Regions from separate parts of the Scopulibacillus cellulosilyticus genome, predicted to be linked through region 2. Evidence: riboswitches for the same ligand, from Rfam matches in the RefSeq annotation. Region 2 holds a riboswitch; the other holds the start of a gene.
What was found. A riboswitch is a leader RNA that binds a small molecule or an ion and turns the genes downstream of it on or off. The one in region 2 is predicted to bind lysine.

Region 1 (5,808 bases), on a different contig from region 2:
CCCTCATCGGAACCTTATGCGGATCCTCGCCGACAAATTTTTCATAAATCTCAATAATGCCGCCAAGTTTGACATCCAATTCATGAGGATCTTTATGTGATAAATCTAAGTAAACCATATTTTCGCCATTAATGCCGAGTTTTTGGTTAACACAAACATCAAAGATCTCACGTGTTGCAATATCACGAGGAACAAGGTTGCCATAAGCCGGATATTTTTCTTCCAGGAAGTACCAAGGTTTGCCATCTTTGTATGTCCATACTCTTCCGCCTTCACCGCGCGCTGATTCACTCATCAAACGAAGCTTATCATCGCCGGGAATAGCAGTCGGATGGATTTGAATAAATTCTCCATTGGCATAATAAACACCTTGCTGATACAGCGCGGAAGAAGCAGTACCAGTATTAATCATAGAGTTTGTTGACTTGCCAAAAATAATTCCGCAGCCGCCGGACGCCATAATAACAGCATCAGCCGCAAAAGATTTAATTTCCATGGATTTAAGATCTTGAGCAACAATCCCTTTACATACTTGTTCATCATCAACAACAGCAGAAAGGAATTCCCAGTACTCATATTTGTTAACAAGCCCGGCGACTTCATGACGGCGAACTTGTTCATCTAAAGCGTATAACAATTGTTGGCCGGTTGTCGCACCAGCGAAAGCTGTCCGGTGGTGCTGCGTGCCGCCAAAGCGTCTGAAATCTAATAACCCTTCAGGTGTCCTGCTGAACATAACCCCCATGCGGTCCATTAAATAAATAATGCCGGGGGCAGCTTCACACATGGCTTTTACTTGCGCTTGATTCGCAAGAAAATCACCGCCGTAAACCGTATCATCAAAGTGTATCCAAGGTGAATCGCCTTCACCCTTTGTATTAACGGCACCGTTAATGCCACCTTGGGCACAAACAGAATGTGAGCGCTTAACTGGAACTACTGAAAAGAGATCTACAGCAACGCCGGCTTCGGCAGCTTTAATTGTTGCCATTAGTCCTGCCAGCCCACCGCCAACAACGATAATTTTTCCTTTACTCATAGTGGCTCACTCCCTACTAAAATGCTAATCCAGGATTAGTAAATGCAAATACCGCACGTATGCCGACATAAGCTAATAATATAAACACGACAACAGTAGCATATGTAGTAATACGTTGTGCTCTTGGACTTACGATAAGTCCCCAGTGCACACAGAAAGACCATAAACCATTAGAAAAATGGAATACAGCAGCTAATATACCGATAATATAGAAGACTAACATGCCTTTATTAGCCAAAATATTAGCCATCATATCATAGTTAAGTGTTGTTCCTAAAGCCATTGCAATTCTCGTTTCCCAAATGTGCCATGCAAGAAAAATAACTAAGAAAATTCCGGACCAGCGTTGCAGAAAGAACATCCAGTTACGGAAAAATCCATAGCGATTAACGTTGGTTTTTGCTTGAAAAGCAATATAAACACCATAGATCGCATGGAATATAATTGGCAGATAGATGAAAACGATTTCCAAGAAAAGTAAATACGGCAAGCTTTCCATAAATCCGGCTGCCTTGTTAAATGATTCCGGCCCTCTTGTTGCAAAGTAATTGACCGTCAAGTGTACAACTAGGAACAATCCAATTGGAACGAGTCCTAAAAATGAGTGTAGCCTGCGGCTAACAAAATCCCGTTGTGCCATTAATTTTCCCCCTTTTCCTATGATTTGGACAGTTTGTCGAATTTGGTTGTTTTTTGCCATATGGCGGGAATCTGCAACCTCAAACAAAAAGTTTGGTAAATGTAACAAGTTCATTGTACTCCCATCACTATAACCAGTCAAGGCAATAAAGAATGTCGTTTTCGAACATTTGTCATAGAGCTTTTTTTGATTACTCGTTATAATAAAATGGATGGAGGAGATACAACATGACAAAAATTACATATCCTAAACCCGAATATTACGGTGATGCGACAATTTCTGCATTCGGTTACGAATTATTAAGAAATGCTCTGTTGCCTGAATTGCTTGGTGAAGAACTTTCGCCAATTCTTTATTGGTCCGGCAGAAAACTGGCCCGCCAATACCCTCTCGATACCATAGAAGACATCGTTGCTTTCTTTACATATGCGGCTTGGGGCACACTGACTGTCGCCGATCAGCAAAAAGATAAAATAACTTTTCACCTGTCATCAGATCTGATTGAAGCCCGGATGAAAGATGACCCGAATACCTCATTTTCCCTGGAGGCCGGTTTTCTTGCAGAACAGCTCCAAAGGCAATTAAATTGTGTGGCAGAAGCCTTTGCTGAACCAAGAAACGCAAAGGTAAAACATGTAACCTTTCATGTTAAGTGGGACTTTAAGGATATGATTAGACCTATAAACAGCTCACAAAAAAATGATAAAGTATAAAACGGGACTGTCGAACTATTCGACAGCCTCATTTTTTTATATTCCCCTATTATCAATTTACTATAACTTCTTTTTCTTCCAGTTCAAAAGCCTGATGCAAAATATTTAACGACAGCGACAGGTCTTTTTCATCTACAATGGTAGAAACCTTAATTTCTGAAGTACTAACCATTTTCACTCTTATTCCATCGTCATTTAATGTGGTAAACATTTTCGCAGCTACTCCAGGATTTGATGTCATTCCAGATCCAATAATCGATACTTTAGCTAAATTAGATTCAATATCAATTTCACTAAAGCGAAGAATCCTTTTGGCTTGGTTAAGTACGTCTAAAGCATCCGCAAGTGAACTATCATCAATTGTAAAAGAAAGGTTTGTCACTTCATCTTTAAAAACATTTTGAATAATAATATCAACATTAATTTGTGCATTGGCTAAAATATTAAAAACCTTTGACAGCGTGTCTTTGTCATTTGGCAGATCTAAAAGTGTCAACTTAGTAACATGTTTTTCAAAAGCTAATCCTCTTACAGCCCGTTGGTTTTCCATTGATACACACTCCTTAACCATAGTCCCTTCCTCATTTGAAAATGAAGATCTTACAACCAGCTTAATTTTATCGTTCTTTGCATATTCAACGGCTCTTGGATGCAAGACTCCTGCACCTAAATAGGCCATTTCTAACATTTCATCATAACTAATTTCATCAAGCTTTCTTGCAGTTTCTACATATCTCGGATCAACCGTAAAAACACCGGTAACATCGGTATAAATTTCACAAAGATCAGCAGCAAATGCTGATGCAAGCGCAACTGCTGATGTATCTGAGCCTCCCCTGCCTAATGTTGTGACCTGTCCTGATTGGGTCACTCCTTGAAACCCTGCCACAACTACAATTTTTTGCTGCTCAAGATATTCGGAAATTTTGCTTTCTTCAATTTGTAATATTCTTGCATTTCCATGAGTATCATCCGTGTAAAACCCGGCTTGCCACCCTGTCAATGCAACTGCATCATATCCATCTTCCTTTAATAGCATGGCTAATAAAGAGGATGTAACTTGCTCCCCTGTTGAAAGGAGTAGGTCAAGTTCACATTTGCTCGGGCGGTTAGAAATTTCTCCTGCCAAATTAACTAAGTGGTCGGTTGTTTTTCCCATTGCCGAAACAACAACAATGACCTGTTCTCCCGAGTCGGCCTTTTGCTCAATACGATGTGCAGCACGCCTTATTTTTTCTACATTTGCAACTGATGTTCCGCCAAATTTCATAACAGTTAGCGTCATTAAGATTTCTCCCCTCTCTCTTTTTATAAGTTCCCAGCTGATGGAATAGGAAAGAAAACCCGGCTATCGTTAACCCGCCAAGCGGCGGTGATCGCACAGACCTTATACTATCGATTATTCTGAATATAGATAGCAATAAAAAAACAGCAGTGAGCGCTACCCACTGCTGCTGATATTCCTACAACATGCTGAGATAGTACTCCACACTCTTAAAAAGTGTGACAGCCCTGCATTTATTCAATCCAGGTCCAGCAAAAAAATGATTGAGCACTTCTCTGCTTCGGCGAGCCACCCTTTCAACTATCATCATCAAATCTCAATATTCTTAGATAGTCTACTCTTGAGACCCGCGCCTCTATCACTAAAAGCTTCTTATGAAATTAGTTTGTATTATAGCAAAGAATCTTTTTGTAAACAACTGATTTTTTAATTTTTATCTAAATAGTCTTTAACCTTTTTGGCGGTATTCGATGGGAGTCCTGAATTTATAAGATCTTCAACAGTTGCCTCACGAATTTTTTTTATTGATCCAAAATGTTTTAGCAGGGCTTGCTTTCTCTTAGGTCCAATGCCCTGGATATCATCCAAAATAGACTTTGTCATACTTTTGTCCCGAATTTGCCGATGAAAAGTGATAGCAAACCGGTGGACTTCATCTTGAATACGTTGGAGCAAATAAAATTCTTGACTATTCCGATCCAAAGGGATAATTTCTTGCGTCTCACCCATAACAAGCTGAGAGGTTCTGTGTTTTTCGTCTTTTACTAATCCGCAAACAGGGATAGTAAGGCCCAATTCATTTTCCAGAACATCAATCGCCGCTGACATTTGCCCTTTGCCCCCGTCAATCAAAATGAGATCAGGTAATGGCGATTTTTCTTTTAGGACCCTTGAATAACGTCTTCTTACAACTTCACGCATTGTGGCGACATCATCAGGACCTTTAACGGTTTTGATATTATATTTACGATATTCTTTTTTATTAGGTTTGCCGTCTTCAAAAACAACCATTGCTGATACAGGATGGACACCTTGTATATTCGAATTATCAAAGGTTTCTATACGTCTTGGCGTTTCAATATTCAGGTGCTTGCCCAAATTCTCTACCGCTCTTATCGTCCGTGATTCATCCCGTTCAATTAAGGCGAATTTTTCTTTCAAGGCAATCTTTGCATTTTTTTCCGCCATTTCAACAAGTTCTTTTTTCTTCCCTCTTTTTGGTTGATGAACCGGAACTTCAAGCATCTGATTGACTAATTGATCATTAATGGATTGAGGAATGAGTATCTCTTTAGGCTTTAAATGGTTTTGATGCAAGTAAAATTGGCCAATATATGTTAAAAGATCCTCTTCAGGTTCTTGATAAAAAGGAAAAATTGAAACGTCGCGTTCAATGAGTTTACCTTGTCTGATAAAAAAGACTTGGACACACATCCAGCCTTTATCAATCGCATAACCAAAAACATCCCTGTCATGTAAATCACCAAAAAGCACATTTTGTTTTTCCATGATCGTTTCAATATGACGTATTTGATCGCGAAGCTCTTTAGCATGCTCAAAATTAAGTTCTTCAGCCGCCTTTGCCATCTTTTTTTCTAAATCCTGTTTGACATCTTGATGACCGCCATTTAAAAAGCGGATGATATTATCTGTCATTTCTTTATATGTTTCTTCAGATATATCATTGACACACGGGGCTAAACATTGACCGATATGATAATATAGACAAACTCTATCCGGCAGTGTCCGGCATTTTCTAAGCGGATAAAGACGATCCAGCAGCCGTTTTGTTTCCGAAGCAGCTGTCGCATTAGGGTAAGGCCCAAAATATTTCCCGCTGTTCTTTTTTACTTTCCGCGTAATAATCAAGCGCGGGTGCTTCTCAGATGTTAACTTGATATAGGGATAGCTCTTATCATCCTTTAACATGACATTATATTTAGGTTCATGTTTTTTTATTAAATTCATTTCTAGTATAAGGGACTCAATCTCTGATGACACAACAATATATTCAAAATCGCATATATCACTGACTAACCTCTGAGTTTTTGCATCATGAGATCCTGTAAAATAAGAGCGGACCCGATTTTTTAAATTTTTGGCTTTCCCTACATAAATAATTTGTCCGTAC
Region 2 (5,808 bases):
TAGATTGTAAAGAGAATAAAGGTGTTAAACCCATGCTTATCATATAATACAGATGTTTCCATTTGAAGTTATGGTTTAGTAAAATTACTTCCTTCGAAGAGAACATATTGAAAACATCATTATGTTCTAAATAATATGAACCAAAAGCCACCCCAATTATGAAGAAAACCCAACAGATCATAAATAAAAAGATTATTATATGAAATAACCAATTCCTGGTGCTATCAATTGCAAATTTTAAATATAAACAAGAATAAATTGTTGTAAGGATTACAGTAATTAATAAAGAAAATAAATTACCCCCGTTATTTTCAATATTAACTTCAAGAATAGTAATACAAAATAAAGCCAGAAGGCATAGTTTTATATAGTTTGAAAATATGACAGTAAAAATCTTATGAATTTTGTTTGGGAATTTGTTTGACTTTACAGTTGAAACTTTTAAAAATGGAGCACTTATGTATTCTCCAAAACCATAAGCTAGAATAATAATCATTATAATAATTAATATTCTTAAAGCTAAGGGCATTCTATTTAAATAAAGCCCAAAAGTGGCAAAGAAAACTACTGTTCCAAAGGATAATCCATAAATGACTAATCGCCATTTTGTTTTAGATAAGGTACTAAGTACAAAAATACTATTAAAAATTTTATTACGATATTTATTGCTTAATTTAATTGCATTAAGTACCTCTCTACCCCTTTTAATTGAACTTTTAAAGTCATCAATCCAATTAAAAAAACTCCTCTTAAAATTAAATTTATTTAAGGCAATTTGTTTTTTTATATACAGTAAGAGACTTACAAAAATTGAAAAAAGACTATATAATATTGCCATTGTAGCCAAAAACAAAAATTCTATTTCAACAAAATTCACAAAAGGTCCCCCTTTTAAAAGATTAAATCCTTGACTTTTTTAAACTTTATTATATTTTAATGTTAGAATATCTTACAAGAAAGAAAAGGTTTGTCTTTCTTCTTTAATTTGAAATCCCTATTGACTACTTAACTGAGCATATTAAATAAGTAAAAAAATACTGATAGAATGGTTTTTAATTTTTTTAAATTAAAAAGGTTTATCATTTTCATATTTGGGGAAAATAAAAGGATTTTCGAAGACTATTTTGAATTAGGTATAATAAAACCAAGGTTTTGTAATTTCTATCTTAACAACGCTTGTCATCATAACAAACTTACAAGCTTGTTTTCTTGGAAACATAAACCTTTTTACTAAATCTCTTTTATTAACATATCGCCATATGTTATTATATATAAAAAGTCTTATATTAATAATCTGGATATATCACTGGTTAAATTAGACAGAGGTCAATAAGCAGCAGCTGAAAACCGCCTATCGAACTATTTTATTGCCAGCGTACCATATACCATTGCCAATTTAAATATTGTCATATACAATGAAATTTTAATTGAATAGACACAAAATCCTCATCATATAAGTTAAGTTAGGTGAGGTAGAGGTCGCGGTTTTTATCAGTAATGCAGAGGAGACTAAGAGAAGTTTAAGAGTTTGCATGAAAGGAAAAATCGCCGAAGTTCATTCAGGTTTCTCTTACTGGACGGGCTGGGGCTGTTTCCGAATAGGGGCAGAACTGTCACGTGAGTAATCCTTGCGTGTTGAGCTATCGATGGAAGGTATGATGAGGGCTTCTTAATGCCGTCGAGAGCTTCTTTCGACGGTATTTTTTTACCCTTCTCCTTCCCATTCTAAAAGTGTGAGTTCAAAAGGGAGGACATGTTTCCCGGACTTTTTGAACATCCTCTAAAAGGAAAAGGAGATTTGATAATGATAATGGATGACAATCAGCCTGAAAATAATTCAAATGAGTTAAAGAGAGGCCTTAAGTCGCGCCACTTAACGATGATTTCGTTAGGCGGAGCGCTCGGTACCGGTATTTTCCTAGCCAGCGGCGGGTCGATTCATTCGGCCGGACCAGGCGGGGCGCTTGCAGCTTATCTAATTATTGGTATAATGGTATTCTTTCTAATGACCAGTCTGGGGGAACTTGCGGCTTACATGCCGACGAGCGGTTCATTCAGCACTTATGCTACCAGGTATGTCGATCCGGCTTTCGGATTTGCTTTAGGCTGGAATTATTGGTTTAACTGGGCAATTACGATTGCAGCTGAACTTTCTGCAGCGACACTTGTCATGAAATTTTGGTTTCCTCACAGCTCATCATTGTTTTGGAGTGCTTTGTTTTTAGTTATTATTTTTCTTCTTAATTTTTTATCCGTAAAATCTTATGGTGAGTCTGAGTATTGGTTTGCCTTTATTAAAGTTGCCACGGTTATCATCTTTCTTATTGTCGGTATTTTAATGATACTGGGTATCTTTCACAGCAATACAGTAGGGTTTAAAAACTTTACAATTGGAGATGCGCCTTTTCATGGCGGGATCCTTGCGACTTTCGGCATTTTCTTAGCGGCTGGATTCTCTTTCCAAGGAACCGAGCTTTTGGGTGTCAGCGCCGGTGAAAGTGATGACCCTGAAAAAACCGTTCCCCGCGCGATGAAAAGTGTTTTTTGGCGCATTCTATTGTTTTACGTATTAGCGATCTTAGTGATTAGTTTAATTATTCCTTACACAAATAAAAGCTTAGCAAGCGAAAGTGTTATGGTCAGTCCGTTCACGCTTGTCTTTAAAAAGGCGGGACTCGCTTTTGCGGCATCTGTGATGAACGCAGTTATTTTAACGGCTGTTTTATCTTCCGGTAACTCTGGATTATATGCATCAACACGTATGCTTTATGCACTGGCCAAAGAGGGAAAAGCACCCCGCTTTTTAACAAAAGTTAATAAACGCGGTGTGCCGATTTGGGCGCTTATTATTACGGCCTTAATTGGTGCGTTTGCTTTTCTTGCATCGATTTTCGGAGACGGTATTGTTTATACATGGCTCTTAAATATTTCCGGGTTATCGGGATTTATCGCTTGGCTTGGCATTGCAGTCTGCCATTATCGTTTCCGTAGAGCTTATGTTGCCCAGGGGCGGGATCTCAATGATTTGCCGTATCGTGCAAAATGGTTTCCGTTTGGTCCGATATTTGCATTTATCGTCTGTATGATTGTTGTTATCGGGCAGAATTATAGTGCCTTTCTCGGCGGACATATCGATTGGAACGGGTTATTTGTGTCCTATATTGGCATTCCGATCTTCTTAATAGTTTGGCTCGGATATAAGTTTATTAAAAAGACAAAAGTGATTCCCCTTAAGCAATGCGACTTTGATAGGAAGATAGACTAAGTAATGGCGATATTTTACATCTGATAATCAGTTGACAAAAAAGTAATTTGTTTTATACTTTTAAATATCTTAAACAACTTAGAATATCATTCGATGACAAAGAGAGTAGTTATTTTTGATGCAATAGCGAGCCGGGGAATGGTGGAAGCCTGGCGCTAGAAAATAATGAACCGCACTTTCGAGAAGCTGTTTGAACGACATCATGATGTTTACTAGAATTTGCCGGGGCATCCCGTTATCAGATATAAGAGGTTCTTCAATTGAAGAACTATTAGAGTGGTACCGCGGAAAAAGTCCGTCTCTTGATTAAGAGGCGGGCTTTTTTATTTAGTTATTATAGGTTATTATAATAATTGAAAAATTACAAAATATTTTCAAACACATCATAAATGCTTTTGAAAAGGGGTGAAAGGTATGACGAAACAATCTAAGCAATCAATAAACGCACAATCCGCTCATTCGGCTGACCTGAAGAGAGGGTTGAAAGCCCGACATCTGACAATGATTTCTTTAGGCGGCTCAATTGGTACAGGACTGTTTCTCGGAAGCGGCACAGCTATTCACACCGCAGGTCCCGGAGGCGCGTTATTAGCATATATTATTATCGGTATTATGGTTTATTTCATTATGACAAGCTTAGGAGAATTGGCAGCATTTATGCCGACGAGCGGCTCATTCAGCACGTATGCGACGAGGTTTATCGATCCGGCGCTCGGATTTGCGCTTGGCTGGAATTATTGGTACAGCTGGGCAATAACTTTAGCTACCGAATTGTCTGCTGCTGCACTCGTTATGAAGTTTTGGTTTCCGCACAGCCCGTCTCTATTATGGAGTGCATTATTTTTAGTCATCATGTTTGCTATCAATTACCTTTCCGTAAGAGGATATGGTGAAGGTGAATACTGGTTTGCTTTTATTAAAGTAGCGACCGTTATTATATTTATTATTGTTGGTTTATTAATGATTTTTGGTATTATGAATGGACATGCCGCAGGCTTTAAGAATTTTACTGTCGGTGATGCGCCGTTCCACGGGGGAGCTTCAGCTGTATTTGCGATCTTCTTGGCGGCAGGATTTTCCTTCCAAGGTACAGAAATAGTAGGTGTTGCGGCAGGAGAGAGTGAAAATCCAAGAAAAAATATCCCGCGCGCGATTCGCAGCGTCTTCTGGCGGATTCTGCTCTTTTATATTTTTGCGATTTTCGTTATAGGCATGATCATTCCATATACGACTCATAGCTTAATGAGCCAAAATATTATGGTCAGTCCATTTACTTTAGTATTTAAGAAAGCAGGGCTTGCCTTTGCCGCTTCAGTCATGAACGCTGTTATTTTAACCGCGGTACTGTCAGCCGGCAACTCCAGTCTTTACGCTTCGACCCGTATGCTGTACGCGATGGCGAAAGACGGTCAGGCACCGAAGATATTCGCAAAGTTAAATAAACGCGGCGTACCTGTTTGGTCGTTAATAGCTACAGCTATTGTCGGGGCGCTTGCTTTCTTGGCTTCTATATTTGGAGACGGCGCGATTTATAATTGGCTGTTAAATGCCGCAGGGGTTACAGGATTTATTTTCTGGATTGGTATTGCGGTCAGCCATTATCGTTTCCGTAAGGCTTATGTCGCTCAAGGATATAATGTTAAAGATCTGCCATACAGAGCAAAATGGTATCCTTTTGGACCGATATTTGGATTCCTTGTCTGTTTAATCGTTATACTTGCACAAGACTACCAAGCCTTCCTTGGAAGCCATATAGATTGGATGAGCCTCGTTGTCGCTTATCTTGGTATTCCGCTCTTTCTCGTGTTATGGTTTGGTTATAAAATAGTTAAGAAAACAAAAGTGATTCCGTTAAAAGAGTGTAAGATTGATCCAGATGAGTATGTTTAATGGCAAGATGAAGAAAAGAAGTTCCTTATATATCTAATGATAGAAAATGGAGGGGATCTTTTTGAATCATCATACAAAGATAGGTTTTATCGGAACAGGTGTGATGGGAAGAGGTATGGCAAACCAGCTATTATCGGCAGGTTTTCATGTGAATGTCTATAACCGCACGAAAGAAAAGGCAAAGTCCTTAGTAGACAAGGGCGCGGAGTGGTTTGATACCGTACAGGCTGTTACAGAAGCATCTGATATTATGATCACAATGGTCGGCTATCCTAAAGATGTTGAAGAAGTTTACTTTGATAATGGCGTCTTAGCGCATGCAAAACCGGGAAGCTTTGTCATTGATATGACAACCTCTTCACCGAAACTTGCTGAGAAAATATATCAGGAAGCGAAGAAAAAAGGGATTCATGCCTTGGATGCACCTGTTTCCGGCGGTGACATCGGCGCAGAGCAAGGAACATTATCTATTATGGTTGGCGGTGATAAAGCAGATTTTGATGAGATGCTGCCAATGTTTAAAGTGATTGGCGAGAATATTGTTTATCAAGGTCAAGCAGGAGCAGGCCAGCATACAAAAATGTGTAACCAGATAACAGTAGCTTCTAATATGATAGGTGTTTGCGAAGCATTGGTTTATGCTAAAAAGGCAG

Region 1: linked by a shared signal. The riboswitch ahead of ACFQRG_RS12180 (aspartate kinase) and the one ahead of ACFQRG_RS02825 (amino acid permease) in region 2 are both predicted to bind lysine.

The regions. Positions count from the first base shown of each region.
Region 1 covers NZ_JBHTCO010000014.1:186,745-192,552, reverse strand. Annotated here, with positions in the region: gene sdhA (succinate dehydrogenase flavoprotein subunit) at 1-1,039, opposite strand, end outside; gene ACFQRG_RS12190 (succinate dehydrogenase cytochrome b558 subunit) at 1,056-1,679, opposite strand; gene ACFQRG_RS12185 (YslB family protein) at 1,907-2,392, shown strand; gene ACFQRG_RS12180 (aspartate kinase) at 2,445-3,677, opposite strand; lysine riboswitch at 3,864-4,043, opposite strand; gene uvrC (excinuclease ABC subunit UvrC) at 4,104-5,808, opposite strand, start outside.
Region 2 covers NZ_JBHTCO010000003.1:81,813-87,620, reverse strand. Annotated here, with positions in the region: gene ACFQRG_RS02830 (hypothetical protein) at 1-877, opposite strand, end outside; lysine riboswitch at 1,466-1,651, shown strand; gene ACFQRG_RS02825 (amino acid permease) at 1,805-3,265, shown strand; T-box leader at 3,350-3,571, shown strand; gene ACFQRG_RS02820 (amino acid permease) at 3,680-5,155, shown strand; gene ACFQRG_RS02815 (NAD(P)-dependent oxidoreductase) at 5,202-5,808, shown strand, end outside.